Regions from separate parts of the Terrabacter sp. RAF57 genome, predicted to be linked through region 1. Evidence: riboswitches for the same ligand, from Rfam matches in the RefSeq annotation. Region 1 holds a riboswitch; each other region holds the start of a gene.
What was found. A riboswitch is a leader RNA that binds a small molecule or an ion and turns the genes downstream of it on or off. The one in region 1 is predicted to bind S-adenosylmethionine.
Positions count from the first base shown of each region.

Region 2: it holds a riboswitch for S-adenosylmethionine, as region 1 does, so the genes downstream of both, AB4Y83_RS15760 (aminotransferase class V-fold PLP-dependent enzyme) here and AB4Y83_RS08665 (bifunctional o-acetylhomoserine/o-acetylserine sulfhydrylase) in region 1, are expected to answer to the same signal.
Region 3: it holds a riboswitch for S-adenosylmethionine, as region 1 does, so the genes downstream of both, AB4Y83_RS21300 (cysteine dioxygenase) here and AB4Y83_RS08665 (bifunctional o-acetylhomoserine/o-acetylserine sulfhydrylase) in region 1, are expected to answer to the same signal.
Region 4: it holds a riboswitch for S-adenosylmethionine, as region 1 does, so the genes downstream of both, AB4Y83_RS06630 (putative leader peptide) here and AB4Y83_RS08665 (bifunctional o-acetylhomoserine/o-acetylserine sulfhydrylase) in region 1, are expected to answer to the same signal.

Region 1 is NZ_JBFRDT010000004.1:314,740-322,249, reverse strand. Features, by position in the region: gene AB4Y83_RS08665 (bifunctional o-acetylhomoserine/o-acetylserine sulfhydrylase) at 1-1,264, opposite strand, end outside; SAM riboswitch class IV at 1,355-1,474, opposite strand; gene AB4Y83_RS08660 (HNH endonuclease signature motif containing protein) at 1,704-3,365, shown strand; gene AB4Y83_RS08655 (acyl-CoA dehydrogenase family protein) at 3,440-4,603, shown strand; gene AB4Y83_RS08650 (glycosyltransferase family 2 protein) at 4,672-5,652, shown strand; gene AB4Y83_RS08645 (CDP-glycerol glycerophosphotransferase family protein) at 5,715-6,935, shown strand; gene AB4Y83_RS08640 (ABC transporter permease) at 7,095-7,510, shown strand, end outside.
Region 2 is NZ_JBFRDT010000013.1:147,088-154,597, reverse strand. Features, by position in the region: gene AB4Y83_RS15770 (ribonuclease J) at 1-1,158, shown strand, start outside; gene AB4Y83_RS15765 (endonuclease/exonuclease/phosphatase family protein) at 1,160-2,239, shown strand; gene AB4Y83_RS15760 (aminotransferase class V-fold PLP-dependent enzyme) at 2,318-3,715, opposite strand; SAM riboswitch class IV at 3,752-3,877, opposite strand; gene AB4Y83_RS15755 (DNA translocase FtsK 4TM domain-containing protein) at 4,079-7,018, shown strand; gene AB4Y83_RS15750 (response regulator transcription factor) at 7,069-7,510, opposite strand, start outside.
Region 3 is NZ_JBFRDT010000030.1:2,698-10,207, reverse strand. Features, by position in the region: gene AB4Y83_RS21320 (Type 1 glutamine amidotransferase-like domain-containing protein) at 1-416, opposite strand, end outside; gene AB4Y83_RS21315 (NADPH-dependent FMN reductase) at 554-1,162, opposite strand; gene AB4Y83_RS21310 (NtaA/DmoA family FMN-dependent monooxygenase) at 1,159-2,583, opposite strand; gene AB4Y83_RS21305 (LLM class flavin-dependent oxidoreductase) at 2,597-3,823, opposite strand; gene AB4Y83_RS21300 (cysteine dioxygenase) at 3,820-4,377, opposite strand; SAM riboswitch class IV at 4,624-4,736, opposite strand; gene AB4Y83_RS21295 (hypothetical protein) at 4,882-5,112, shown strand; gene AB4Y83_RS21290 (hypothetical protein) at 5,397-6,686, shown strand; gene AB4Y83_RS21285 (hypothetical protein) at 6,714-7,510, opposite strand, start outside.
Region 4 is NZ_JBFRDT010000003.1:346,253-353,762, reverse strand. Features, by position in the region: gene AB4Y83_RS06645 (hypothetical protein) at 1-1,834, shown strand, start outside; gene AB4Y83_RS06640 (class I SAM-dependent methyltransferase) at 1,923-2,744, opposite strand; gene rpsA (30S ribosomal protein S1) at 2,917-4,428, shown strand; SAM riboswitch class IV at 4,713-4,825, shown strand; gene AB4Y83_RS06630 (putative leader peptide) at 4,859-4,942, shown strand; gene AB4Y83_RS06625 (amino acid ABC transporter permease) at 5,100-6,179, shown strand; gene AB4Y83_RS06620 (amino acid ABC transporter ATP-binding protein) at 6,176-6,937, shown strand; gene AB4Y83_RS06615 (ABC transporter substrate-binding protein) at 7,021-7,510, shown strand, end outside.

The DNA.
Region 1 (7,510 bases):
TGTGCTCGATGCCCACCGAGAGGCGCACGAGCCCGGGCGTCACGCCGGCGGCGAGGCGGTCCTCGTCGGGACCCTGCGAGTGCGTCGTGGAGGCGGGGTGGATGACGAGCGAGCGCACGTCGCCGATGTTGGCGACGTGGCTGTGGAGAGTCAGCGCCTCGACGAACTTCTTGCCGGCCTCGAGCCCGCCCTCGATCTCGAACGAGAGCACGGCCCCCGCGCCGCGCGGCGTGTACTTCTCGGCGAGGGCGTGGAACGGGCTGTCGGGCAAGGACGCCCACACGACCTTCTCAACCTGGTCGTGGCCCTGGAGGTAGGCGGCGACCCGGTGCGCGTTCTCGAGGTGACGCTCGATGCGCAGCGACAGCGTCTCGATGCCCTGGGCGATGAGGAACGCGTTGAAGGGCGAGGCGGCTGGACCGAGGTCTCGCAGCAGCTGCACCCGCGCCTTGAGGATGAACGCGAGGTTGGCGCCGAGGGGGCTGCCCACGCCGAGGTCACGGGCGAACACGAGCCCGTGGTAGCTCTCCTCGGGCGTGTTGTAGTTGGGGAACTTCTCGGGGTCCGCGCCGAAGTCGAAGTTGCCCGAGTCGACGATGACACCCGCGATCGAGGTCCCGTGGCCGCCGAGGTACTTCGTCGCCGAGTGCACGACGATGTCGGCGCCCCATTCGATCGGGCGGATGAGGTAGGGCGTCGCGACGGTGTTGTCGACGACGAGCGGGACGCCGTGCTCGTGCGCGAGGGCCGCGACGGCCTCGATGTCGAGGATCTCGCTCTTGGGGTTGGCGATGGTCTCGCCGAAGAGGAGCTTCGTGTTGGGCCGGATCGCCGCCCGCCACGAGTCGATCGACGTCGGGTCCTCGACGAAGCCGACCTCGATGCCGAACTTCGGCAGCGTGTGCTTGAAGAGGTTGAAGGTGCCGCCGTAGAGGCTGGGGGAGACGACGACGTGGTCTCCGGCCTCGGCGATGTTGAGCACGGCGAGCGTCTCGGCGGCCTGGCCCGAGGCCACGAGGAGGGCGCCGACGCCCCCCTCGAGTGCCGCGATCCGCTGCTCGACGACGTCGGTCGTCGGGTTCATCAGACGGGTGTAGATGTTGCCGAACTCCTTGAGCCCGAAGAGGTTCGCGGCGTGGTCGGTGTCGTTGAAGACGTAGCTCGTCGTCTGGTAGATCGGCAGCGCGCGGGCTCCCGTGGCACTGTCGGGGGCCTGGCCGGCGTGGATCTGCTTGGTCTCGAAGGACCAGTTGGGCTCGGTCATCGGTCGTCCTGCTCTTCCTGGGTCGTGTCGCTGACCGGGTCCCGTGTCACCGGGCCCCCGTGCACCGACGGGTCGGTGCGGGAGAGAGGCTCTCCGCGCTTGCCCGAGCGCCGGGTGGCGTCGACGGGCCAGGTCTTCACCCGGGGCACCCCACCGCGGTTGGAGGGTTGCCGGCCAGCGAGCCGGGGCTTGTCGCTGGCGCTCATGACCTACCGGCGAGTGTACGTATGCGTGTCCGCCAGGTGGGAGGGCGTGTCCTCATCGTGGACGGGCACTTTCCGACGCACGCTCCCGACCGGCCCAGGGCGGGGTCGAACCGGACGGGATGGCTTGCAGGGCAGACGAGTTCGTTGTCCACAGGGGGTGCCCTAACTCTTGAAAGTCGCTCGAACACCTGTTCTGCTTGATGCATCGAAGGATCACCGAGAGGAGGCTCACCGTGCCGTACACGCCGTCACCGGTGGAGTCCTCCGGTGTGCCGGCGGGTGGGCGCTGGACGACTCTGCGGGTCGCGTGGACGGGCGATCGTGGCCGGCTGTCCCGGTCGCTGGGACCGGTGCTGGAGCGCTGGCGCGCGGATGCCGCACTCACCTGCGTTCCCGGTGCTGCGGTGGCCTGCGGGACGGGGCGCGCCGGTGATGCTGCCCGGGTGGTGGCCGGTGAGCGTGCGGCTGCAGCGGTGGCGTTGGAGGGGTTGGCGCGGGCCGGGGAGCGGGTGCTGGCCGAGATCGAGGCGCTCGAGGTCGCCAAGGCGCGCCTCGAGGCCGACCTGCTCGCCGCGTACGGCGCGCTGGCCGGCATCGAGGCCCAACAGGTCGACGCCCTCCCGGCCGGGGCCGCCGCCCGGGTGTCCGCGCGGGTCTCGCCCGAGCGGGTCGTCACCGAGGAGATCGCCCTCGCGACCGGGGTCGGCGCCGGGGAGGTCGCCCGCCGGCTGGCGCTGGCCACCGCACCCCGCCGGCACCGGGTCGTCCTCGGTGCGCTGCGCGCCGGTCGGTTGTCGCTGCACCGGGCGCTGCAGGTCGTCTCCGACACCGCCCAGCTCCCGGACGCGGACGTCACGTCGGTCGCGCAGGCGGTGCTCGCCCCGTCCCGGGACGGGCAGCCCGTCCCGCAACGGACCTTCACCGCCCGCCTGCGACGCGCGGTCGCGTCGGTCGATGCCCGCGGCGCCCAGGAACGGCACGCGCACGCCAGGGCCCGGCGCGGGGTGTTCGGCCGGCTCACCGACGACGGGATGGGCTGGCTCACCGTGACCACCGACGCCGCGAGCGTCGCTGCCGTCATGGACCGCCTCGACACCACCGCCCGGGGGCTGCGCGGCGCGGGCGATGCCCGCAGCCTCGACCAGCTCCGCGCCGACCTCGCCACCGACGCCCTGCTGCACCGACCGGGCCACCCCGGGGCAGCACTCCCTGCCGCGCCCGGACCCGCCGTCGACGTGGCGCCCCGGGAGGCGTCCGGAACCGCGTCCGGAACCGCGTCCAGCACGGCATCCGGAGCCATGCCCGGGACCATCTCGGGTGAGGCGGCGGCGCTGGCGTGGATCGTCGTCCCGTTCGAGGTCGCCACCGGCGAGGCCGACACCGCCTGCGAGCTCCCCGGCCACGGCTGGGTCACCGCCACCCACGCCCGCGAGATCATCACCCGCCCCGGATCCGTCTGGGCCACCCTGCCCGTCGACCTGCCCACCGGCCACGCCCTGTCCAGCCCGACCCACAGCTACCGCCCGACGCGCGCCATGGTCGAGCACGTCCAGGCCGTCGACGGAGTCTGCCGCGGACCCGACTGCCACGTCCCGGCCACCCGCTGCGACCTCGACCACGAGACCCCCTGGCCCACCGGACCCACCAGCGTCGGCAACCTCCACGCCAAACACCGCCTCCACCACAACCTCAAGACCGACGGCATCTGGACCTCCACCCCGACCCCCCACGACGGCCTCACCTGGACCACCCTCACCGGCCGCACCTACACCACCCACCCCAAGAACTGGCGCGCCGGCATCGCCCCGCTGGATCCACCGGATCCACCGGACCCACCGGATCCGAAGAGCCGGCCGAGCATGCTCGGGACGGACGGCGACCCACCACCGTTCTGATGCTGTCGACGGCGCCGTGGCGTGAATCACTAGGACGTCCTACTAAACCGAACTCGCGAGTAGGATGACGATTCGTGAGCACGAATGCCGACTTCGACCTGTTCCGGACCAGCGAGGACCACGAGGCCCTGAGGGAGGCCGTCCGCGCGGTCGCCGAGGACAAGATCGCCCCGTACGCCGCCGTCGTCGACGAGGAGGCGCGCTATCCCCAGGAGGCGCACGACGCCCTCGTCGCCTCCGACTTCTTCGCTCCGCACGTGCCCGAGGAGTACGACGGCGTCGGTGCCGACGCCCTCGCGACGTGCATCGTCATCGAGGAGGTCGCCCGGGTCGACGCCTCCGCGTCCCTCATCCCGGCCGTCAACAAGCTGGGCTCGCTCCCGCTCATCCTCGCCGCCAACGACGACGTCAAGGCCCGTTACCTGCCGCCCCTCGCCAAGGGCGAGACGACCTTCTCCTACGGTCTGTCCGAGCGCGAGGCCGGCTCCGACACCGCGTCGATGAAGTGCCGGGCCCGCCAGGACGGCGACGGCTGGGTGCTGAGCGGCCAGAAGTCGTGGATCACGAACGCCGGTGTGTCGGAGTACTACACGGTGCTTGCCGTCACCGACCCCGACGGACCTCGCGGCGGCAACGTCACGGCCTTCGTCGTCGAGAAGTCCGACCCGGGCTTCACCTTCGGCGCGAAGGAGCGCAAGCTCGGCATCAAGGGCAGCCCCACGCGCGAGCTGATCTTCGACAACGTCCGGATCCCCGGCGACCGCGTCGTCGGTGAGGTCGGCGACGGCCTCAAGATCGCCCTGCGCACGCTCGACCACACGCGCGTCACCATCGGCGCCCAGGCCGTCGGCATCGCCCAGGGCGCCCTCGACCAGGCGGTGGCCTACATCAAGGACCGCAAGCAGTTCGGCACGCGCATCGCCGACTTCCAGGGCATCCAGTTCATGCTTGCCGACATGGCGATGGAGCTCGAGGCCGCCCGCCAGATGGTCTACGTCGCGGCCGCCAAGTCCGAGCGCGGCGACAAGGACCTCACCTTCTTCGGTGCGGCCGCCAAGTGCTACGCCTCGGACGTCGCGATGAAGATCACGACCGACGCCGTGCAGCTGCTCGGCGGGGCGGGCTACACGAGCGACTTCCCGCTCGAGCGGATGATGCGTGACGCGAAGATCACCCAGATCTACGAGGGCACCAACCAGGTCCAGCGCCTGGTCATGGCCCGTCACGTCCTCAAGTAGGCTGGGCGCCGCTCGCGCGGGGAGGCCGGGCCATCGCGCCATGACACCCGACGACGAGAAGGACGCCTGTGGACCTGACTCCTGACCCCCAGCCCTCGGTCAGCGTCATCATGCCGATCCTCAACGAGGCGAGGCACCTTCGCGACGCCGTCGCGATGATCCTCGCGCAGGACTACTCCGGACCGCTCGAGATCGTCCTCGCGCTCGGGCCCTCGACGGACCGCACCGACGAGGTCGCCGCCGACCTCGCGGCCGCGGATGCCCGCGTGCACGTCGTGGCCAACCCGAGTGGGCGCACGCCCGACGGGCTCAACGCCGCCATCGGCGCCAGCACCGGCGCGGTCATCGTCCGCGTCGACGGTCACGCGGAGATCCCCGACGACTACATCAGCGTCGCGGTTGCCGAGCTGCTGCGGGTCGGCGCCGACAACGTGGGCGGGATCATGGACGCCCAGGGCACGTCGGCCTTCGAGCGCGCGGTGGCCGCCGCGATGCGCAGTCCGCTCGGCGTCGGGAGCGCCCGCTTCCACACCGGCGGCGAGCCCGGCGATGCCGACACCGTCTACCTCGGTGTCTTCCGTCGCGCGGCGCTCGAGCGAGTGGGCGGCTACGACCCGCACTTCGCCCGCGCGCAGGACTGGGAGATGAACCACCGCATCCGCGAGACGGGCGGCAAGGTGTGGTTCACGCCCGACCTCAAGGTCACCTACCGCCCCCGCGCATCCGTCCAGGCCCTCGCCAAGCAGTACTTCCACTACGGACGGTGGCGCCGGGTCGTCGCGAGGCACCACGAGGGGACCATCAACCCGCGCTACCTCGCACCGCCGACGATGGTCGGCGTCACGACGGTGGCCACGATCGCCGGTTTCGTGTGGCCGCCCGCCTGGATCGTCCCGGCGGCGTACGCCGCGGGCGTGACGGCCGGCGGACTCGCCATCAGCAGGGGCGAGTCGGCGGCGACCCGGGCCGCGACGCCCGTCGTCCTCGCGACGATGCACTGGTCGTGGGGCATAGGGTTCCTGACGAGCCCGAGCAGCCTCAAGCGCTGATCCGCGGGCGACCCCGCCCGACCTCTCCTCACACGACACCTCATCGGAAAGGGACGTCGATCGTGCTCGACAACGCGAAGCTGCTGGTTCAGCTGGGCCAGCAGGCCGTCCGCCGCCAGATGGCCAAGCGCAAGCTCTCCGCGCGGATGGAGCGCTCGGGCCTCGAGCGCGGCACCGACGCCCCGTTCCGCTGCGCCGTCTACTTCTCCGACGAACCGGTCAACCTCTACCAGATCCGGCAGTGGTACGCCCCCCTCCAGGAGCTGGCCAGGACGCAGCCCGTCGTCGTCATCTCGCGCATGCCCGAGACGACGAGCCTGCTCCTCGACGAGTGCCCGCTCCCGGTCCTGCACGGACCTCGTGTCACCGACATCGAGGCGTTCATGGCGGCCCACGAGATCGGTCTCGTCCTCTACGTCAACCAGAACGTCCGCAACTTCCAGATGTTGCGCTTCGCCGAGCCGGCCCACGTGTTCGTGAGCCACGGCGAGAGCGACAAGTCCTACATGGCCTCCAACCAGCTCAAGGCCTACGACCGGGTCTTCATCGCGGGACCGGCCGCCGCCGAGCGCCTCAGCGGTGCACTCGTCGAGTTCGACGTCGCCACGCGAGCGGTCGAGATCGGTCGGCCGCAGGCGGACGTCACCTACGAGGCGCCGCAGCTGCCCGACGACGGGCGCACCATGATCCTCTACGCCCCCACCTGGGAGGGCGACCGCCAGAGCATGGCCTACGGCTCCATCGCGACCCACGGCGCGGCGCTGCTGACCAGCCTGCTCGCCGACCGCCGGTTCCGGATCGTCTACCGACCGCACCCGCGCTCGGGGACGTTCGACCCGGCATACGGCACGGCGTCGACGCACCTGGCCCGCCTCGTCGCGGAGGCCAACCACGCCGACCCCGCGGCCGGACACCTCGTCGACACGGAGACGGCGTTCGGCTGGCACCTGGCCCGGCTCGACGCGTGCATCACCGACATCTCGGCCGTGGCCCTCGACTGGCTCGCCACCGGCAAGCCGCTCGTGCTGACGCGTCCCGCGAACCCGCGCGCCGACGTCGAGCCGACCCGGCTCAACACGAGCGTGCCGATGGTCGAGGTCGACCGCGCCCGCGAGATCATCGGCATCCTCGACGACGCGATGTCGGCGTCCGATGACTCCCGGGCCGGGGTCGTGCGGCACTACTTCGGCGACACGAGCCCCGGCGCAGCGACGCAGCGGTTCGTGCGCGCCTCGACCGATCTCATCGAGGCACGGCTCACCCGGATGGTGCGCCAGACCTAGACCGACCCGAGAGTGCCCCGGCACGGACCCGTAGCGGCCGTGGACGCGGCACATGGCGAGCACCCCTAGACTTCGGCGAGGATCGGGTGGGGGACCGCCCAGCCCGGCCCTGGATGCAGAGGCCTCGAGACAGCACGAAGGAGAAGGTGGTCTGCGCGCATGATCGGCGTGTCCCAGTTCCGTGGCCTCATGGCCAACCGTCAGGTGGTGCGCACCCTCGTGGAGCGCGACCTGCGCGTCCGGTACGCCGGTAGCGTGCTCGGCTGGGTGTGGACGGTGCTCGACCCGCTGCTGATGGCCCTCATCTACCTGGTCGTCTTCACCGTGATCTTCCAGGCACGTCGAGGCGGCCACCAGCCCTACTTCCTGCACCTCGTGACCGGCCTGTTCCTGTGGCAGTGGTTCGCCCAGAACATGACGGAGACGTCGCGGGCGCTGCTGTCGGAGGCACGGCTCGTGCGGTCGGCCAACCTGCCGCGTGAGCTGTGGGTCGTGCGCGTCGTCCTCGCCAAGGGTGTCGAGTTCGTGCTGACCCTCCCGGTCATCGCCGCCTTCACGATCTTCTACATGATCAC
Region 2 (7,510 bases), on a different contig from region 1:
GACCAGCTGCCGCTCGACGGCCGCCTCACCGACCTGCGTGCCTTCGCTCGGCTCGGCGAGGAGGGCGTCGACCTCTTCCTCACCGACTCGACGAACGCCGACGTCCCCGGCTTCACGACGCCCGAGCTCGAGATCGCTCCGGCCATCGACAAGGTCTTCCGCCACGCCCAGCGCCGCGTCATCGTCGCCTGCTTCAGCAGCCACGTGCACCGCGTGCAGCAGGTGCTCGACGCCGCGGAGAAGGCCGGCCGCAAGGTCGCCATGGTGGGGCGCTCGATGGTGCGCAACATGGGCATCGCCGCCGAGCTCGGCTACCTCCGGGTGCCCGACGGCATCCTCATCGACATCAAGAAGATCGACAGCCTGCGTGACGACGAGCTCGTCCTCATCTGCACCGGCTCCCAGGGTGAGCCGATGGCGGCCCTCTCGCGGATGGCGAACCGCGAGCACCGCATCGACGTCGGCCCCGGCGACACGGTGCTGCTCGCGAGCAGCCTCATCCCCGGCAACGAGAACGCCGTCTACCGCATCATCAACGGCCTCATGCGCCTCGGCGCCAACGTCGTGCACAAGGGCAATGCCAAGGTGCACGTCTCGGGCCACGCCAGCGCGGGCGAGCTGCTCTACTGCTACAACATCGTCAAGCCGCGCAACGTCCTTCCCGTGCACGGCGAGTGGCGGCACATGTATGCCAACGCCCAGCTCGCCATCGCCTCCGGCGTCCACGAGGACAACGTCGTGCTCGCCGAGGACGGCGTCGTCGTCGACCTCGTCAACGGGGTCGCCGAGGTGACCGGTGTCGTCGAGTGCGGCTACGTCTACGTCGACGGCAGCAGCGTGGGCGGCGCCGACGAGGCGCTGCTCAAGGACCGGCGGATCCTGCGCGACGAGGGTTTCATCACCTGCGTCGTCGTGCTCGACGCGGCCACCGGCAAGATCGCGAGCGGCCCGGAGATCACGGCCCGCGGGTTCGTCGAGGACGACGAGATCTTCCAGCAGGTCATCCCGAAGGTCGAGCGGGCCATCGAGGAGGCCGTCGCCAAGGGTGTCCGCGACGACCAGCAGCTCCAGCAGGTCATCCGGCGCGCGGTCGGCTCGTGGGTCGGTGGCAAGATCCGCCGCCGGCCGATGATCATCCCGGTCGTGCTGCAGGCCTGACGTGACGGTGCAGGAGGCCGCCCGGGGGCACCTCGACAGCGACGACGGCCACGGCGGTCCCTCCGGTCCTCCGGGGGAGCCCGCCGAGTCGTCGACGTGGGAGCCTGCCGGACGTCGTCCCCGCGGGCGCTGGGTCGACGTCGTCATCGGCGTCGTCCTGCTCGGGCTCGTCGCCGTCGGGGCGCTGCGCTGGTACGACTCGACGGCATACGTCGTCGTCGTGCTCCAGACGGCAGGGCCCTTCGTCGTCATCGGCCTGGGCCTGCTCGCCGTGGCGACGCTCGTGCTGCGGCGGTGGTGGATGCTCGTCCCCGTCGTCGTCGCGCTCGTCGTGGCGGCGACGGTCGCCGCGCCGGCCTTCCGAGCCACCTCCTCGCCGAAGGCCGACCGAGACCTCACGGTCATGTCGGCCAACGTCTGGATCGGGGCGGCCAACGCCGGCCAGCTCATGGATGCCGTGCGCTTCCACTCCGTCGACGTCCTCGTGCTCACCGAGGCGACACCCGCGATCCTGCGGCGACTCGACGCCGAAGGGGCAGCCGACTACTTCAGCCAGCGGGAGGGCGTCGCCCGGGCCAGCACCTACACGGGGACGATGGTCCTGTCGCGCTACCCGCTCTCGGTGCGCAGCCTCGGCACCGACCCAGCGCTCGAGGGCACCCGGAGCGTCCAGCCCGAGGTCGACGTGACCGTGCCCAACGGCACGGTGCGTCTCAAGGTCGCCCATCCCACGGCGCCCTTGCGCGGTGACACCGTCGAGTGGCGCGCGGGCCTGCGGGCGCTCCAGTCGTGGAAGCAGCGTCTCGACGGCGACGAGCTCCTCGTCATGGCCGGCGACTTCAACGCCGGCTTCGGCCACCCCGGCTTCCGCGACCTCGCCGCGGGCCTCGACGACGCGCAGCGCATCGACGGGCAGGGCTGGGTGCGCACCTGGCCCTTCGCGGGCAACCGGCTTCCGGCCTTCGTCCAGCTCGACCACCTGCTGAGCCGCGGCCTCACGGTCGTCGAGGCCGGGCAGGTGGCTCTCAACCGGGCCGACCACGCCGCGGTCTGGGCGAGCTACGCCCTGCCGGCGCGCTGACCCGACCCTGAGCGTTCGAGCGCACCGACCGCGCCGGCGCACCGGCGCACGGACCTGCTCAGCGGCGTACGCCCGCGCTCACCAGGGTCGCTCGACCTCGACGTCGCGCGGGTCGGTGCCCTCGAGCGCCCATCCGGTCTCGGTGAGCGTCCACTCCGCGTCGGTGCCGTGCTCGACGAGCCCCGCGACGGCCGCGACGAGACGCTCGACGCCCTCGAGCGTGCTGCCGAGGCCGATGCTGGCGCGGACCGCGGTGGCGGAACGCTCGCCCCACGGGTCCTCGAGGAGCTCGTCGACGAGCAGGTGGGCGCAGAACTTGCCGTCCCGCACGCCGATGCCGTGCTCGACGGAGAGGACCTGCGAGACGAGCGAGGAGTCCCAGCCGTCGATGGTGAAGGCGACGACGCCGACCCGGTCGCTGTCGTCACCGAAGATCGAGAGGACCTCGACGCCCGCGACGTCGTCGAGTCCGGCGCGGAGCCGCTCGAGGAGGCGGGTCTCGTGCTCCTCGATGGCCTCGCGGTGCCGGCGGATCGTCGAGCAGGCCGCGGCGAGGGCGATGGCGCCGATGACGTTGGGGCTGCCGCCCTCGTGGCGCGCCGGCCCGGTCGCCCACGTGGTGCCGTCCTCGGTCACCGAGCGCGTCGCGCCGCCACCGAGCAGGTAGGGGTTGCCGGCGTCGAGCCAGTCGGAGCGCCCGGCGAGGACGCCCGCGCCGTAGGGGGCGTACGTCTTGTGCCCCGAGAACGCGACGTAGTCGGCGTCCCACGCGGCGAGGTCGATGGTGCGGTGCGCCGAGAGCTGGGCCGCATCGACGGCGATCCGGGCGCCGTGCTCGTGCGCCAGGGTGGCGAAGCGCTCGACCGGCCAGACCTCTCCCGTCACGTTCGAGGCGGCCGCGACGACGACGAGGCGGTGGCGCGACGGGTGGTCGGTCAGCGCCTCCTCGAGCAGGGCGTGCGCGTCCTCGACGGTCTGCGGGACGGGGAGGCGCACGGTGCGGAAGCGGCCCCAGGGCAGCAGGGTCGAGTGGTGCTCGGTGCCGAAGACGAAGACCGTCGTGCGGCTCGGCAGCGCCTTGCTCAGCAGGGCCCACGAGTCGGTCGTCGTCCGGGTGAAGATGACGGAGTCGCCCTCACGCGCGCCGACGAAGGCGGCGACCTCGGCGCGGGCCTGCTCGTACCACGCGCTCGTCAGCCGCGAGGCGAACCCGGCGCCGCGGTGCACGGACGAGTAGGTCTCGAGCGCGCGGTCGACCGCGGCCTGGACCGTCTCGAGCGCCGGCGTCGAGGCCGCGTGGTCGAGGTTGGCGTATGCCGTGTCGCCGTGGAGCGTGGGCACGCGCAGTCCCGCGCCGACGACGGTGGGCAGCGTGCGCGCCTCGGGCACGACGTGCAGGGCGCGGGTGCGCACGACGGGTGCGGGGGAGCCGCCACAGAGGGAGGCCGCTGGGTGCGTCGAGGGAAGGACCGACATGGGAGTGCTCCTGGGTCATGGGACCCACCCGGTGCAGGTCCGCGCTTGCCGACCTCGATCACACGTTCAGACCGAGGATGGCCTGGTCGTCACCCGGAGCACCCCACCGCGGAGGAGGGTTGCTGGCCAGCGAGCCGGGGCTTGTCACTGGCACTCATGACCTGCGCACGACGATAAAGGGGTCGGTCGCCGGCTGTCCACCGCCCGGTCCCCGGGTGTCGCGATCTGAGACGCCGACCCCGCCGGGGCCCTCGCGGGACGACGGCGGGCGCGGCCACGGCATACGGCGGCCGCGTCCGACTGGTCAGCCCTGTTGCGCGTGTGACGCGTGAGTTCAGCGGTGCGTTGACGTACGGTGCGAGCATGGCGTCACGTCCGTCCACCAACCAGCGCTCGAGCTCCGCCGCGGCCACCCGTGCCAAGGGGTCCGCGGGCAGCGCCTCGTCACGCCCTCCCGCAGCCCGGGGCGGCCGGCCCGCGCAGCGCAAGCCAGCGGCCCGCAAGCCCGCCGCCAAGACCGCGTCCAAGGCGCGGGGCGGAGGCCTCCCCTTCCCGCTCGGCGCGATGCGCAACACGTGGATGGGCGTCTCGCACATGGCCGGGGGAGCGGTGCGCCGCGTCGGCCACAGCGCCGCCGACCTCGAGCCGGAGCACCGCCGCGACGGTATCGGCTTCGCGCTCATCGCGCTCGCCGTCGTCGTCGCCGCCCGTGAGTGGTGGGGCGTCTCCGGCACCTTCGGCCAGGTGGTGCACGCCGTCTTCGCCGGCACCTTCGGCCGCGTCGCCTACGCCGTCCCGCTCGTGCTGCTCGCCCTCGGCCTGCGCATGCTGCGCGCCCCCCAGGACGACGCCGCGACCAACCGCGTCGTCGTCGGCACCATCGCCCTGACCTTCGCCGCGTGCGGTCTGTCGCACCTTGCCGACGGCATCCCCAACCCGCCCGACGGCGCCGACGGCATGCGTGCCGCCGGCGGCATCCTCGGCTTCCTCGCCTCGAGCCCGCTCGCGGCGGCCGTCTCGACCTACGGGGCGCTCGTCCTGCTCGTCCTGCTCGGTCTCTTCGGCCTGCTCGTCATCACGGCGACGCCGGTCAACATGATCCCGACCCGCCTGCGCCAGCTGCGCGCCCTGGTCATCGACCGCGACCACGTCGACGAGCAGCCCGACGAGGCTCTCGACGCCCCTGCCGCAGCGGTGAAGCGCGCACGCCGCAAGGCCGTCGACCTCGCCGACCGCGACGGCGACGAGGCGTTCCGCCAGGCCGCGCAGAAGGCCCTCGAGGACGAGGCGACCACGCAGCTGCGACCGGGCGAGAAGCGCCCGACCCCTCCCGGTCTGCTCGCCCCGCGTCCCGGCGGCGAGAAGGGGGTCGAGAAGGTCATCGACGCCACCGACCCCAAGACGCTCGGGGCGCCCGACACGAGCAAGGTCGGACCCAAGGCCGAGCTCATCCCGCCGCCCATGTCCGACCTGCCGGCTCGCGTCGAGCAGCTCAGTCTCGGCGGCGACATCACCTACCAGCTGCCCGACCACGCGATGCTGACGCCGGGGCCGCCGCACAAGACGCGCAGCGAGACCAACGACCGCGTCGTCGAGTCGCTGACCAACGTCTTCGACCAGTTCGACATCGACGCTGCCGTCACAGGGTTCACCCGCGGCCCGACGGTCACGCGCTACGAGGTCGAGCTCGGCTCGGGCACCAAGGTCGAGCGCGTCACCGCCCTCTCCAAGAACATCGCGTATGCCGTCGCCTCGGCTGACGTGCGCATCCTCAGCCCCATCCCGGGCAAGTCCGCGATCGGCATCGAGATCCCGAACCTCGACCGCGAGAACGTGTCCCTCGGCGACGTGCTGCGCAGCAACACGGCCCGCACCAACGAGCACCCGATGGTCATGGGTGTCGGCAAGGACGTCGAGGGCGCCTACGTCATCGCCAACCTCGCGAAGATGCCGCACCTGCTCGTCGCGGGCGCCACCGGCTCGGGCAAGTCGAGCTTCGTCAACTCGATGATCACCTCGATCCTCATGCGCTCGACGCCCGAGGAGGTCCGGATGATCCTCGTCGACCCGAAGCGCGTCGAGCTGACGGCCTACGAAGGCATCCCGCACCTCATCACGCCGATCATCACCAACCCCAAGAAGGCCGCCGAGGCCCTCGCGTGGGTCGTCAAGGAGATGGACCAGCGCTACGACGACCTCGCGGCGTTCGGCTTCAAGCACGTCGACGACTTCAACAAGGCGGTCCGCGCCGGCAAGGTCAAGCCGCTGCCCGGCTCGGAGCGCCAGATCACGACCTACCCCTACCTCCTCGTCGTTGTCGACGAGCTCGCCGACCTCATGATGGTCGCCCCGCGCGACGTCGAGGAGTCGGTCGTGCGCATCACCCAGCTCGCCCGTGCCGCCGGCATCCACCTCGTCCTCGCGACGCAGCGTCCGTCGGTCGACGTCGTCACGGGCCTCATCAAGGCCAACGTCCCCTCGCGCATGGCGTTCGCGACGTCCTCGCTCGCGGACTCCCGCGTCGTGCTCGACCAGCCCGGCGCCGAGAAGCTCATCGGCCAGGGTGACGCGCTCTTCCTGCCGATGGGCGCGAGCAAGCCGATGCGTGTCCAGGGCGCGTGGGTCAACGAGTCCGAGATCCACGAGGTCGTCAAGTTCGTCACGACCCAGCTCAAGCCCAACTACGTCGAGAACGTCACCGTCGCGGCGCCCAAGAAGCAGATCGACGACGACATCGGCGACGACCTCGACGTGCTGCTCCAGGCCACCGAGCTCGTCGTCACGACTCAGTTCGGCTCGACGTCGATGCTCCAGCGCAAGCTGCGCGTCGGCTTCGCCAAGGCCGGACGGCTCATGGACCTGCTCGAGTCGCGCGGCGTCGTCGGCCCGAGCGAGGGCTCCAAGGCCCGCGACGTGCTCGTGCGCCCGGACGACCTCGAGCAGACGCTCGCGCTGCTGCGCGGCGAGGACGTGCCGCACCCCAACGAGCCCGTCGACGACGACTTCGCCGACATCGTCGAGCCCGCCGAGCCGTACGCCGCCCCGCCCGTCGACGTGGAGCCCCCGGACGTGTCGGCCGGCTACGCCGAGGAGCCCGACGATGAGGTCGCGCCGCAGCGCACGGCCTCGCTCGTCGCCGAGCGCGGTGAGCAGCGTGCCCACGAGGACGAGACGACCGCGGTCCCGACGGCGCGGTGGACGCCCGGCGACATGACGCGCACGGTCGACGAGGGCGACGAGGGCGACGAGGAGTCCGAGGATGCCTGGAACCTCACCGACCGCGGCGGTAGAGAGCGCTACTGACCCCCGAGGGCCCGACACCCTGAGGCCGAGAGCCCCGACCCCACCGCGGTTCAGGGGTTGAAGCGGTAGCCGAGACCGGGTTCGGTGACGAGGTGGCGCGGGTTCGCCGGGTCGGGCTCGAGCTTGCGGCGCAGCTGGTTGGCGTAGACGCGCAGGTAGTTCGACTCGCGCCCGTACGAAGGGCCCCAGACGGCTCTGAGCAGGTCCTGCTGCTGGACGAGGTGACCGGGCTCGCGGCACAGCGCCTCGAGCACCCGCCACTCGGTCGGCGTGAGACGGACGTCCTCGCCCTCGACGGTCGCCCTCCGCTCGGCGAAGTCGAGGACGAAGTGGTCGGTCGCGACCGGCCCGAGGTGCCGGCCGAGGTCGCCGCCGCGGCGCACGGCCGCGCGCACCCGAGCGAGCAGCTCCTCGACACCGAAGGGCTTCGTGACGTAGTCGTCCGCGCCGAGGTCGAGCGCCTCGATCTTGTCGTCGGACTCGTGACGTGCC
Region 3 (7,510 bases), on a different contig from region 1:
GCCATGACCATGCTCCCGGCGCTCACTCCGACCCAGGTCGTGTCGGGCAGGGAGGACAGCTGGTCGACCAGGCCGGATTGCCGCAGCCAGTGACACAGGTACGCGGCATCGCCGCCGTCGACGAGCAGGACGTCGGCCTCACGGATCCATTCGACCCATCGCTCCGTGCCGATGGTGGGTAGGGCGGTGAGCTCGAGGACACCCACGGACTTCCACCCCAGCGAGGTCATGGCGTCTCCCGGGTCCCCGCCCGTGACGAATCTGTGCACCGACCGCGGCCCGCACATGGGGTGCCCCCATTGGGCGGTCGGGATGCAGAGCGCGGCAGACTCGGAGATCGGCTTGCCCAGCATGCCGACGAGCGCATCGCGGATGCTGGTGTTCGTGACGCCGCCCGAGGTGAGAAGCAGCTTCATCGCTGGGGCTCCTTGGCATGGCTCGACTCTGGGGCAACGAACGGGCCGGCGGAGGCGCCCCGGACGTTGACGGGTGTCGACACCGTACACACAGACCGGCGGTCGGCCGGAACCATGCAGGGTGACGCCCGCTTCGCTCACGTCTGCGTGCCGACCGGCTCGGACGCGCGGCCGAGGCTGGCACCCAGCGTGGCGGCATACGTGCCCACCCAGCGGCGGACGTGCTCCCCCTGGTCGGCGACCTCGCTCTCGAGCAGCGCCACGGCGGGCGCGGGCACGTCGGCGCCGAGCTCGACGAGGAGGTCGTGCAGCGCGGTCGCGACGGCGTCGCGGTGGGCGGGCGCGCCGGCGATCGCCACCGGCACCGCCGCGACCCCCACGAGGTCGCCTTGGCTCAGCTGGTCGAGAAAGAGCTTGAGCAGCCCGCTGTAGGTCGCCTTGTACGTCGGGGTCGCCACGACGAGCAGCCCGGCGCGCCTCACGACACCGAACGGGTCCTCGACGGGAGCCGATGCCCGCGCCACCTCGGCCCCGAAGGTGACGCCGACCGCCTCGCCCAGCTCGATGACGACGGGCACCCCCAGGCGTATGCCGTCCGGTGCGGCTCGTCCGTCCGCCTCCACCGTCTCGGCGAGCGAACGCACGACGAGGTCCGCAAGCGCTCGCGTGCGCGAGCCGACCCGCGGGTTGCCGACGAGCTCGACGACCTCGACCGCCGTGCCGACGGCTGCAGCCGCCGCCGTCACGCGCTGGCCCCGACGCCGGTCCTCAAGGGCTCGGTCGACGCGCCGTGAGCGGCCGAGACCCCTGTCCCCCAGTTGGATGCGGACCGTGCTGCACCCAGGCCGAGGTGATCCCGGAGGGTGGCACCCTCGGCGTAGTCGCGCCGCAGGACGCCGCGCTCCTGCAGCAGCGGCACCACCCGGTCGGCGAACTCGTCGAGTCCGCCCGGGGTGATGTGCGGGACGAGGATGAAGCCGTCACTGACCTCGGTCGCGACGGCGTCCTCGAGCGCGCGGGCCACGGTCTCCGGTGAGCCGACGAAGGTCTGGCGACCGGTCAGCTCGATGACGACCTCGCGGATGCTGAGCCCCTTGGCCTCGGCCACGGCTCGGTAGCGGGCCGCCTCGGCCGCGGGGTCACCGACCTGCCGGGCACGGCCGCGGACGATCGAGGACGCCTCGGAGACGATCGGGTCGACGGTCGGCAGCGGGCCGTCGGGGTCGTAGTCGGACAGGTCGCGGTTCCAGACCTGCTCGAGCAGGAGGATCGCCGTCTGCGGGCTCACCTGCTGGCGCCGCACCTCGGCCGCCCGGGCGACGGCCTCGGCATCGGTGTCACCGAGCACGAACGTGGCAGCCGGGAGGATCTTGAGGGCGTCGGGCCGCCGACCGTAGCGCTCGAGCCGGCCCTTGACGTCGCGGTAGAACTCGCGCGCGCCGTCCCCGGTGGAATGGCGGCTGAAGATGGCGTCCGCACTGCGCGCTGCGAGCTCGCGACCGTCGCTCGAGTCGCCGGCCTGCAGGACGACCGGATGGACCTGTGGGCTCCGGGGCACGCTGAAGCGGCCGGCGACGTCGAAGTGCTTGCCGCGGTGCTCGAAGGTCCCCGCGGAGGCATCGGCCAGGAAGTCGGCCCCGTCCGCCCGCACCGCGTCGACCGGCCAGGAGTCCCACAGCTCGCGGGCCGTCGCGATGAACTCCTCGGCGCGCTCGTAACGCTCGGCGTGCGGGAGGAACCCTCCACGCCGGAAGTTCTCACCCGTGAAGGCGTCGGAGCTCGTGACGACGTTCCACGCGGCGCGTCCTCCGGACAGGTGGTCGAGGGTCGCGAACTGGCGCGCGACCTCGTAGGGCTCGTTGAACGTCGTGTTGATCGTGCCGGCGAGACCGAGGTGCTGCGTCACCGCAGCCAGCGCGGCGAGGACGGTGAACGTGTCGGGCCGGCCGACGACGTCGAGGTCGTGGATCCGACCGCGTTGCTCGCGCAGCCGCAGCCCCTCCGCGAGGAAGAGGAAGTCGAACCGGCCGCGCTCGGCCGTCTGCGCGAAGTGGGTGAACGACGACAGGTCGATGTGGCTACCCGAGGCAGGGTCGCTCCACACCGTCGTGTTGTTGACCCCCGGGAAGTGGGCGCCGAGGATGACCTGCTTGCGGTGCTGCGTCATGGGAGCTCCCTTCTCACGCCGACGCGGCGGCGTAGCGGTTCACGGCGACGGGCAGGCCGAGGCGCTTGCGCAGCGTGCCGGGGTCGTATGCCGTCCGGAAGGCCCCAGCGCGCTGGAGCGCGGGCACGAGCTCGTCCACGACGGCGACGAGGTCGTCGACGACGACGGCCGGACGCAGCCGGAAGCCGTCGTAGCCGGCGTCGTGCCAACGGAGCAGGAGCGACGCGAGGTCGGCAGCGGTGCCGGTGAAGACGTGGGCGTCCGACCTGAAGGGCGACCCCGCGGCCTCGTCGAGCCGGCGTCGCCGGGTCCGGGCGATCTCTGTCGTGCTCCCCAGGACCACGACGAGGTCGGCGAAGACCGTGAGGGGATGGGTGTCGCGCCCGACCCGCGCCTCTGCTCCTCGGACCTCGCCGAGGATGCTCGCGGCCTGCTCGTCGTCGTGCGGCGTCACGAAGACGACGTCCGCCGACCGGGCCGCCAGCTCGTACGGAGTCGTCTGGTGCGCCAGGGCGGTGACGACGGGCTGCCCCTGTGGCGGTCGCGGGGTGATCGACGGGCCGCGGACGCTGAAGTGCCGGCCCTCGAAGTCGACGTGGTGCAGCCGGTCCCGGTCGACGAAGCGCCCGGTCGTGACGTCGCGGATCTCGGCGTCGTCCTCCCAGCTGTCCCAGAGCCGCCGGACGACCTCGACGTGGTCGGCAGCCTCGTCGAAGCGATCGCGCACGGCAGCGCGGCCCTCGGGGGTGGACGCGAAGTCCCGTCGGATCGCGGGGAGGGTGCGACGACCGACGTTGCCGGTCTCGCCGGGTGTGCCACCCACCTGCACCCGCCAGCCGGCACGACCGTGGCTCACGTGGTCGAGGGTGGCGACGGCCTTGGAGACGTGGAACGGCTCGGTGTGGCTCGTCGTGACGGTCGGGACGAGGCCGACGTGTCGCGTCAGGGGGGCGACCGTGGCTGCGACGAGGAGCGCGTCGAGCCGCCCGCGCACCTGGTCGGTGCGCGTGTCGACGTCGTCGGAGAAGGGGTCCACCGACTGGAGATCGAGACTGTCCTCGATCGTCACGAAGTCGAGCAGGCCCCGCTCCGCCGTGGAGGTGAGGTCGGCCCAGTAGCGGGCGGTGAGGAGGTCGTCCGGCCGCGCGCCCTTCTCGCGCCACGCTGCCGGGTGCCATCCCGCACCGTCGAGGGCGACGGCGAGGTGGATCTGCGCGGCGTTCGGAGTGAGGCCAGTCACCAGTCGACTCCCTTCTGCTGCAGCTCGATGGGACTGAGGCTCCTGCCGGTGAGCGCGTACGTCGTCATCTCGGTGAGGCGCGGGGAGTACACGTGCAGGCTCACCGCCGGGTCCGGGCCCTCGTTGCTCACGTGGTGCACGTAGCGACGTCCGAACGTGCGCTGCTGGCCGGCCCGTAGACGGCCGACGTCCTCACCGACCTGCGGGGTCCGGTCGGGACCGTCCAGATCGGCGACGCGCTCGCTCAGCTGTCCTTGCAGGACGACGAACGAGCCGGCGCACTGCCCGTGGTCGTGCCACTCCGTCCCCTGGCCGGGGAGCCAGGTGAGCAGCCAGGCCTCGTGGTCGGGCTCGGCGGCGATCCGGGCGTAGTAGCGGCTGATCGGGTCGAAGTCGACGAGGCCGGCCCAGAGGGCACGGTCGCCCGCGAGGCGCCGAGCCGTCTCCGCGAGGTTGACGGCGATCCGTGGTGCGAACGTCGATGGCGTCCCGGTGCCGGGCGCAGAGAGCGTGGTGAGGGTGGTGGTCCGGTCGGGGCGGGTGCGCAGAGGCATGGCAAGGCTCCTGAAGGTGTGAGGGTGGGTCGAGACGGACTACGGGGACGCCGCACGCCACAGCCGGGCCCAGTCGGGCCGCCGACGCTGCGCATGCGGTCGTCTGGTCGTCAGTCCCGACAGAGGGCGCTGCTCACCCGGGAGAGGTCGACGTGCCGGCGGCGGTGAGCCCACAGGGCGTGGCCGCGGGATCGGCGTTCGGTGGTGTGCGTCATGGGAACCCTTGTGTCCGTGGGGCCCTCGTCGAGCCCGCGCTTGCGTCGAGCGGGAGGACGACGCCTGGTCCTCACCCGGGGCACCCCGCCGCGGAGGAGGGTTGCCGCCCAGCAAGCCGGGGCTTGTCGCTGGGACTCATGACCTGCAGAGACGATAACATACTGATTTGGTAGGGATAGCTGGGCGACCACTCCCTGAGATGCCGCCGAGGCCGCGGACCGTCGGGTCCGTGGCCTCGGCGGGGCAAGGGCGGCGTCTAGAGCGGCGATCCTCGCCGGGTTCCTCGTCGTGACGCTGCTGCCCGCTGGTGACGTCAAGGACACCGCGTCAGCACTCGTCGACCCGGTGCTCGTCATCGTCCTGTCACTCATGGTGCTCCCGGCCCCGGTCGGCTTCGTCCGGACCATGCTGCGCGAGCTGCTCGAGATGAGGCCTCCCCCGAGATCGAGCAACCGGCCCGTGAGGCCGTCACCGAGCTGTGCGCCGGGATGGGCCTCGTGGAACCGGTCGTGCGGATGACGAGGACCGGGGGCGTCTCTACGTGGAGGTCGACACGTCGTCTCACCCGGCGAGTGGGACGTCGCCGACATCGACCGGCTGCGGACGGCCCTCACCGAGCGGCTGCACCGCCTGACCGTGGCCACCTGGATCAACGTCGAGCTCTCCTGCGACCCTGCCTGGCAGCAGGGCTGACGGGGTCACCAGATCGGTGCCGATCACCCACGGAGGGGGAATCGGCACGCCCGGCTCCCCCGGCACGATCGGGAGACGACCAGCCCGCCCACGAGGAAGATGAGGCCGCTGTGAACCCGGTGCTCGCGTTCGTCATCGTCATGCTCGTCTGGACCGTCAGCGACCTCGTCGCGAAGAAGACGAAGTCGCTGCTGTCCTCGCTCTTCGTCGCCTCGATCATCTTCTTCATCGGCTTCCTCACCGACATCTTCCCCGAGGACCTCCTCGCGAGCTCGAGCCTGCTCGCGCTCGCCGGTGTCGTCGTCGGCTTCGTCATCGTCCACCTCGGCACCATGATCAGCCTCGACGACTTCAAGAAGCAGTGGAAGACGCTGCTCGTCGGCATCGCCACCGTCATCGGCATCGGACTTGCCCTGCTGCTGGCCGGATTCATCTTCGGGCCCCGGATCTCGGGCTCCGCGGCCGACGGCTATGCGCAGGCTCTCGACTTCGTGATCGCCGGCACCGGCGCCTTGAGCGGCGGCACCATCTCGGTCCTCATCGTCCAGGAGGCGGCCCTCGGCGTCGGCCTGACGAGCATCGCCGTCTTCCCCGTCCTCATCGCCGCGCTCCAGGGGCTCATCGGCTTCCCGCTCACCTCGATCATCCTGCGCCGCGAGGCCGCCCGGCTCAAGGAGGAGTACCGAGCGGGCACGCTGGCGCCGGTGGTGGCCGCGGGGGCCGCCGCCGCCAGCAGCGGGGGCGATGGCGGCGGCAGCAAGGGCGACGCCGGCAGCAGCGGGGGCGACGCCACGCCACCCGCCGAGCCCGTCCCGGAGACGAAGCTGCCCGCCGCCCTCCGCACGACGGCCGGCACCCTCTTCATCGTCGGGGTGGTCGTGCTCATCAGTCTGGGCATCAACAACGTCACCGACGGCATCCTCAACACGTTCGTCGTGGCCCTGCTCTTCGGCATCGGCCTGCGCACGACGGGGATCTTCAAGCCGTCGGTCCTGTCGGGCATCGACGCCTTCGGTCTCATGATGATCGCCATCATGATCCTCGTCTTCGGACCCCTGGCGACGGTGAAGCCCAGCGACGTTTCAGCGCTGGCCGTGCCGCTGCTCATCGCCTTCGCCTTCGGGATCGTCGGGATCGCGGGCTTCTCGGCTCTCGTCGGCAAGCTGCTCGGCTACAGCGTGTCGATGTCCGTCGCGATCGGGCTCACCTCGCTCTACGGCTTCCCGGGCACGATGATCCTGTCCCAGGAGGCCGCCAAGGGAGCCGGAGAGACCCCCGAGGAGGTGGCCGCGATCGAGAACGAGATCCTGCCCAAGATGATCGTCGCCGGCTTCTCGACCGTGACGATCACGTCGGTCATCATCACGAGCATCATCGCCGGCCGGATCGGTGGCGGCTGAGCCGTCGCGCTCCTGCTCCGGTCCCGGTCAGGGGGCCATCGCGGCATACCCGGTGGCGTCGTGGATCGCCAGCCCGGCGTACGTCGCAGAGGCGCTCGCGCCGGCGTTCACCTGGGCCAGCTGCGCCTCCATCGCGGTGCGGGTCCAGCCGTAGAACGTCTGCTTCGTGTCGACGGCCGTCGCGCCGAGGTAGTTCGTCTCCTGGCCGAGGCGCACGGGCTTGCCGAGCGCGGCGCCGGCGGCGAGCGCGGGGGTCGCGACGTCGAGCGTCCCGTCCGTGCCGGCCGCGGTGTTGCGGTAGGACATCACCGTGACGCCGGCCGTGCGCTTCATGATCTCGCGGTCGAGGGTCGAGGCCGCCCCCGTGGAGGCGACGGCGTGGATCGTGTTGAACCAGAAGGGGATGTCGGCCTCGATGGGGTACGTGCCGGCGTTGGCCTTGAGCTTGTCGAGCAGCGCGAGGTACGTGCTGACGACGGTGGCCTGGTCGGTGCCCCAGGCGGAGGTCGAGTAGGGCTCGACGTCGACGTGGATGCCCGTGAAGAGGCCCGAGCTCTTGGCCGGCTTGAGCCAGTAGGTGACGACCCACGTCGGGTTGTCGACCCAGCCGGGGTCGCCCCCGAGCGCATCCACCCGGATGCCGGCAGCGCGGGCCCGGTCGCTCAGCGCCTTGATGTTCGGCAGCTGGCTCGAGGTGGCGAGGTTCGGCGGGACGGCGACGAAGAGCTGGTCGATGCCGGCGCTCACGGCGAGGTCGACGGTGGCCGCGGGGGTGCTCGTGTCCCACACCCACATGGCCCGAGTGTCCTTCGCCGCGGACGCGA
Region 4 (7,510 bases), on a different contig from region 1:
GAACCTCCTCAAGCTGCGCGACGGCGCGGGCACGCTCCTCGCGGGGCTGATCCAGCTGCGCGATGGTGCCAAGAAGCTCGACGCGGGGATGGGCGCACAGGCGCTGCCCGGCTCGCGCGAGCTCGCCACAGGCGCGGGCCAGCTCAAGGACGGCACGTCCAAGCTGCGCTCGGGAGCGGGCGACGCGAAGGCAGGCTCGGCCAAGCTGGCCGACGGGGCGACCCAGGTCGCGGACGGCAACCAGCAGCTTGACGCGGGCGCGCAGAAGCTGAGCGGTGGCGCCTCCCAGGTGGACGACGGAGCCGGTCAGGTTGCCGGTGGTCTGCACCTCGTCGGCGAGAACGCGCCGGCCCTGCTGGATGGCCTCGCGCAGGTGGCCGACGGTCTCGACCAGGTCGATGCCGGCCTCACCCAGCTCTACGACGGCGTCGGCGGGCTGCCGGACCAGGCGAAGCCGCTGCACGCGGGCATCGCGAAGCTGCGCGCCGGGCTGGGTGACAAGGGCCGGACCGGAACCCTCATCGACGGTGTCGACCAGATCCGCGGTGGCTTGGCCGAGGCCACCAAGGACGGCGGGAGCCTCGACCAGCTCAAGGGCGGGGTCGACCAGTCCAAGGGTGGGGTCGACCAGTCCAAGGGTGGGGTCGACCAGTCCAAGGGCGGGGTCGACCAGGTCCGAGCCGGCCTCCAGGACGCCCTGAAGCCGGGCGGCGGCATCGACCAGCTGGACGGTGGAGTGGCGATTGCCAAGACCACCGACTGTGGCGCGGTGTGCAAGGAGATCCTCGGCCAGGTGCAGGCAGGAATCGGAGACCTTCGGACGAAGACGACGGCCGCGTCCGGCGGGCTCGGCTCGGTATCGGACGGTCTGGGTCAGGTCTCCGGTGGCCTCGGTCAGGTGTCGACGGGCCTCGGCCAGGTGTCGGGTGGTCTGGGTCTGCTCAAGGGCAAGCTGAGCGACGCGGCCCTCGGTCTCGCGAAGGTCGAGTGCGGCCTGAGCAGCACGACGCTCAAGGGGATCTGTGACCCCAAGGTGCCCGGCCTGCTCGAGGGCGTCGACCTCGTCGACGCCGGCGTGTCGACGCTCGTCGACGGGGTGGTCACCAAGATCCAGGGCGGCATCGGCAGCCCGACCGACACGGCCAAGAACAAGACGCTGCGTGGGGGTGTCAACGACCTCCAGTACGGCGTGGACCTCCTCGGTCTCGGTGGCCTCGACCTGCTCGATGCCATCGACCAGCTCACGGTCGGGGCCGACCAGGTGCACGGGGGCACGTCCCAGGTGGCCCAGGGTGCGAAGGACCTCGGCGCGGGCGCCTCGAAGCTCGCCGACGGATCGAGCCAGGTCGCCACGGGTGCGGGCCAGCTCGATGCCGGCGTCGGCAAGCTCGCGGACGGCGCGGGGCAGCTCGACGACGGTGCGGGCAAGCTCAGCGACGGTGCCGGCCAGCTCTCCGACGGTCTCGCCGACGCGGCGGACGGAACTAGCCAGCTCGCGGCCGGTCTGACCGACGCGGCGGCCGGTGCGCCCCAGCTCAAGGACGGCGCGCAGCGTCTCTCCGACGAGGGCACGAAGAAGCTCGTCGCTGCCGGCAAGGCCACGGCCGCCGACTACGGCGAGAAGTACGCCCTCATCGAGGTCGGTGCCCAGCGCGCCAAGGCCGAGGGGATGGCCTACGGCGCGCCCACAGGCGCCATGGGCGCCACGGCGTACTCGTATGAGCTCGCCGGTGTCGACGGGCAGGGCTCGGCGAACCTGGGTCGGGCCGCTGGCGCGGCCGCTGTGTTCGGTCTCGCCGGTGGCCCGGTTCTGCTGCGCCGCCGCTTCCTCTGACGGCACAGTGTGACAGCGGCGGCCACGGATCCCTCGGGTCCGTGGCCGTCGTCGTGCGTCGCGGCGCCGTCGTCGCGGGCCGAAGCCGTCAGGCAGGCTTGCGGCAGATGAAGATCGCCGTGCCGGGGATGACGCGTCCGCGCAGGGGAGACCATCCGCCCCACGGCTCCTCGTGGCCCTCCGGCCACTCGGGCTCGACGAGGTCGACGAGGACGAGCCCGGCGGCCGTGACCTCCCGCACCCGGTCGCCCACCGTGCGGTGGTGCTCGACGTAGGTCGCGTGGCCCTCGTCGTCCTGCTCGACGTAGGGCGTGCGGTCGAAGTAGGAGTGGCGCGCCGTCAGCCCGGCCGGCCCCGGGTCGTCGGGGAAGGCCCACCGCACCGGGTGGGTCGTCGAGAAGACGAAGCGCCCACCGGGGTGCAGCACGCGGGCGGCCTCCGCCATGACGACGTCGGAGTCCGCGACGAAGGGCACGACGCCGTATGCCGTGAAGACGGTGTCGAAGGACGCGTCGGCGAAGGGGAGGGCGCGTCCGTCGCACTGGGCGAACGGCACGCGGGTGACCGCGTCGGGGCTGTCGCCGAGCGCCGCGTTGACGGCCACGCCGGTCGCGACCATGCCGGCCGACAGGTCGGTGGCCACGACGGTCGCGCCGTGGGCCGCGAGCCAGCGGGAGCACTGCCCCGAGCCGGCGCCGATCTCGAGCACGACCTGGCCGGCCGGGTCGCCGAGCAGCCGCGCCTCCTCCTCGCGCAACCGCTCCGGCCCCCAGACGAAGTCCGTGTCGCCGAGGAACGACCCGTGCTCGACGTAGTACGACGCCGCCTCGCCGTCCCACCACGTGCGGTTCGCGGCGGCCGTCTCGTCCGGGGGAGCGGGACGACGGGTGGCCTCGGTGGGTGTGCTCACGGCATACGTGCTCTCTTTTGACCGGCTGGTGACAGCGCGGATAGGATTGCCGAGCACATCCGTGTGCGCACGATCAATGTTGCACCTGTCCACAAGGCATCGAGGCGCAGGCCGTCAGGCCCACCGCCCCGAGGTCCCCAATCTAACTGTCCACAATCGGAGTTCCTACTACATGACTGCCAACACGGTCGAGAAGACCGCGCCTGAGATCGCCATCAACGACATCGGCTCTCAGGAAGACATCCTTGCGGCGATCGACGCCACCATCAAGGACTTCAACGACGGCGACATCGTCGAGGGTCGCATCGTCAAGGTCGACCGGGACGAGGTCCTGCTCGACATCGGCTACAAGACCGAGGGCGTCATCCCCTCGCGCGAGCTGTCCATCAAGCACGACGTCGACCCGGGCGAGATCGTCAAGGTCGGTGACGAGGTCGAGGCCCTCGTCCTCCAGAAGGAGGACAAGGAAGGCCGTCTGATCCTGTCCAAGAAGCGTGCGCAGTACGAGCGCGCCTGGGGCACGATCGAGAAGGTCAAGGAGGAGGACGGCGTCGTCACCGGCACCGTCATCGAGGTCGTCAAGGGTGGTCTCATCCTCGACATCGGCCTCCGCGGCTTCCTGCCCGCCTCGCTCGTCGAGATGCGTCGTGTCCGCGACCTCCAGCCGTACGTCGGCAAGGAGATCGAGGCCAAGATCATCGAGCTCGACAAGAACCGCAACAACGTGGTCCTGTCGCGCCGTGCCTGGCTCGAGCAGACGCAGTCCGAGGTGCGCACGACGTTCCTCAAGGAGCTCCAGAAGGGCCAGGTCCGTTCGGGCGTCGTGTCCTCCATCGTCAACTTCGGTGCGTTCGTGGACCTCGGCGGCGTCGACGGTCTCGTCCACGTCTCGGAGCTGTCGTGGAAGCACATCGACCACCCGTCCGAGGTCGTCGAGGTCGGCACCGAGGTCACCGTCGAGGTGCTCGACGTCGACATGGACCGTGAGCGTGTCTCCCTGTCGCTGAAGGCGACGCAGGAGGACCCGTGGCAGCACTTCGCTCGCACGCACGCCATCGGCCAGGTCGTCCCCGGCAAGGTCACCAAGCTCGTCCCCTTCGGTGCGTTCGTGCGCGTCGAGGACGGCATCGAGGGCCTCGTCCACATCTCCGAGCTGGCCGAGCGCCACGTGGAGCTGCCGGAGCAGGTCGTCAACGTCGGCGACGAGATCTTCGTCAAGGTCATCGACATCGACCTCGAGCGTCGCCGCATCTCGCTGTCGCTCAAGCAGGCCAACGACCAGGCCGTCGCGGCGTCGGAGTTCGACCCGACCCTCTACGGCATGGCCGCCGAGTACGACGAGCAGGGCAACTACAAGTACCCCGAGGGCTTCGACCCGGAGACGAACGAGTGGCTCGAGGGCTTCGACGCCCAGCGCGAGAAGTGGGAGCGTCAGTACGCCGACGCCCACGCTCGCTGGGAGTCCCACAAGGCCCAGGTCGACGCCGCGACGAAGGCCGACGCCGAGGCTGCGGCCAACGCCGGCTCCGCGACGTCGTACTCGTCCGCGACCGGTGACGTCGCCGAGGCCGGCGACGCCGACCGCGGCGAGCGCGCCCCGCGCAACGCCCCGGCCCCGGTCGAGGGCACGCTGGCTTCGGACGAGGCGCTCGCTGCGCTTCGCGAGAAGCTGACGGGCAACTGACGCCAGTCACTGCTCGGAGCGACACGCTCTGAAAGAGCCCCGGACCCCTGTGGTCCGGGGCTCTTTCGCGTCCTGCGTCTCAGGATGCAAGAAGGCTCAGGACTCATTTCCGACTGAATCACTAGGAATTCCGAGTTGCGTAGGAGCGTCGTTGCCCGCGGATTGCCTTGCGGCACAGACAAACCGGCGTTGCTGCGCGTGGTGGAAGAGCCTGTCGCACTGAGGAGAAAGCACGCATTTCGACGATTGACGGGCTGCCCAGCGCCTTCGTAGTGTCGTCGACAGGTCAAGAGTTCCAGCGTCAAGCCCCGGCTCGCTGGACAGCAACCCTCCACCGCGGCGGGGTGCTCCGGGTGAGGACCAGGCCGTCGCCAGCAGGCGACGGCAAGCGCGGACTCGAAGTGGTCGGGTCCAGGACCGAGGAGCCGACATGGCGCGCACGACGAGCACCCACCTCGTGCTCCGCCGCCACGTCGACCTGCTCCGCGTGTCCAGCGCGCTCTGTCGTCCCTGACGACGTCCTGGCCGCCGAGACCTCGGCCGGCCGGTCGGCGCCCGGCCCAGCGGTGACCCCGTGGGGCTCGGACGCCAGCACGCACCCCCGCGGCCGCCGCCGCGCCCTGCCACCCGTCCGGTGACGGGTGCCCGAGCCATCCCTCCAGGAGCCTCACGTGCCATCCCTCTCCACGGTCCGGCGCTCAGCGCCGCCGACCACCACGTCGTCATCGTCGTCCTCGCCGCCTTCGCCGGCCGAGCCCACGGCGGGAGCGTCGACGTCCGCCCTCTCGGCCGCCCCGGCGCCGGCAACCCACTCGGTCCCGCCGTCCGGAGGCGGGCCGGTCCTCACCGTCGTCCCGCGGCGCAACCCGTGGACATGGGTCGGCGTCGCCGGCGTCGGACTGCTCGTGGCGATGTTCGTCAACGGCCTCGTCACCAACCCCGGCTGGGACTGGGCGACCTTCGGTCGCTACTTCGCCACCGAAACCGTCATTCGGGCTCTCGGCACGACGATCCAGCTCACCGTCCTCGGGACCGTGGCCGGCTTCGCCCTGGGGCTCGTCCTCGCGGCCATGCGACTGTCGTCCAACGCGTTCCTGCGGACCGTCGCGTGGGCCTACATCTGGGCGTTCCGGTCGATCCCGCTCATCGTCCAGCTGCTCTTCTGGTTCAACATCGCCTACCTCTACCAGACGATCAGCGTCGGGCTGCCGTTCGGGCCGTCCTTCGGCAGCGTCGAGACCAACGACCTCTTCGGGGCCCTGGGCGCCGCGGTGCTCGGGCTCGCCCTGCACCAGGCGGCCTACGCGGCCGAGATCATCCGCGGCGGCATCCTCTCCGTCGACGAGGGGCAACGCGAGGCGGCCTCGGCGCTCGGCATCCCGCGGCGCCGCCAGTTCGCGAGGATCGTCCTGCCGCAGGCGATGCGCTCGATCCTGCCCAACGCCGCCAACGAGGTGATCAGCCTCTTCAAGGGCACCTCGATCGTCTCCGTGCTCGCGATCCCGGAGCTCTTCTACCAGGTGCAGGTGATCTACGGCCGCAACTCCCGCGTCGTGCCGCTGCTCCTCGTGGCGACGGTCTGGTACATCATCCTCACGACGCTCCTGTCGATCGGGCAGTACTACGTCGAGCGGCACTTCGCCCGTGGCAGTGCCCGGTCGCTGCCCCCCACACCGCTCCAGCGGCTCCGGGCCCGGTGGGCCGGCATCGCGACCCAGGCAGCGCGTCGTCCCGAGGAGGTCGCCCGATGACCGCCGCCGTCGACCTCCGCGGTGTGACGAAGTCGTTCGGGGCCCACCGGGTGCTCGACGACGTCGACCTCGAGCTGGCGGAGGGCACCGTCACGGTCGTCCTGGGACCGTCGGGGTCGGGCAAGTCCACGCTGCTGCGCACCATCAACCACCTGGAGAAGATCGACCGGGGTCAGGTGCGGGTCAACGGGACGCTCATCGGCTACCGGCAGGTGGGTAACCGTCTCCACGAGCTGCCCGAGCGCGACATCCTGCGCCAGCGCAGCCGCATCGGCTTCGTCTTCCAGCAGTTCAACCTCTTCCCGCACCTCACCGTCCTCGAGAACGTCGTCGAGGCGCCGGTGTCGGCGCAGCGCCGCAAGCGCTCCGAGGTCGAGGTCGAGGCCAGGACGCTGCTGGAGCGAGTCGGGCTGGCGGACAAGGCGGCTGCCTACCCGCGCCAGCTCTCCGGTGGTCAGCAGCAGCGGGTCGCCATCGCCCGAGCCCTCGCGCTGCAGCCCGACGTCATCCTCTTCGACGAGCCGACGTCGGCTCTCGACCCCGAGCTCGTCGGCGAGGTCCTCGCCGTCATCAAGGAGCTCGCCCGCGACGGGACCACCCTCGTCGTCGTCACGCACGAGGTCGGCTTCGCCCGCGAGGTCGCCGACACCGTCGTCTTCCTCGACGGCGGCAGGGTCGTCGAGCAGGGACCGCCCGAGCAGGTCATCGACCACCCTGCCCACGAACGCACGCGAGCCTTCCTCGACCGCGTCCTCTGACCCCACCACCCCACCACCCCACGCCCCTCAGGCCGTCCCGGCCACCCATGACTCGCACCCCTCGGGTGCCGAGAGGAGTCCTCATGCCCGCACGTCCCCACCCCGTCCACCGCCCGACGACGTATGCCGTCACGGTCCTCGCCGCCGCCGCCGCCGTCGCGCTCACCGCCTGCTCCGGAGCCGCCGAGGCCAGGTCGGGCGCGGCGGCCGGCTCGACCGCGCCGGCGGGCCCGGCCGTCAACACCTCGCCGGACCAGAAGCGCATCACCGCCACCACGGACGAGAAGGCCGCGGCCCTGCTGCCCGCGGGCATCCGAGAGCGGGGCACGATCACGGCCGCCAACGCCGGAGCGGGTGGCGGCACGCCGCCGCTCGTCTTCACCGCCGACGACGACAAGACCGTCATCGGCGTCGAGGTCGACCTCGCGCACCTCTTCGCCGACAAGCTCGGCCTCGAGGTCGAGACGCCGGCGACGAGCTGGGAGAACGTCTTCCTCGGGATCGACTCGGGGCGGTACGACGTCGCCCTGACCAACGTCACGGTCACGGAGGAGCGCAAGGAGAAGTACGACT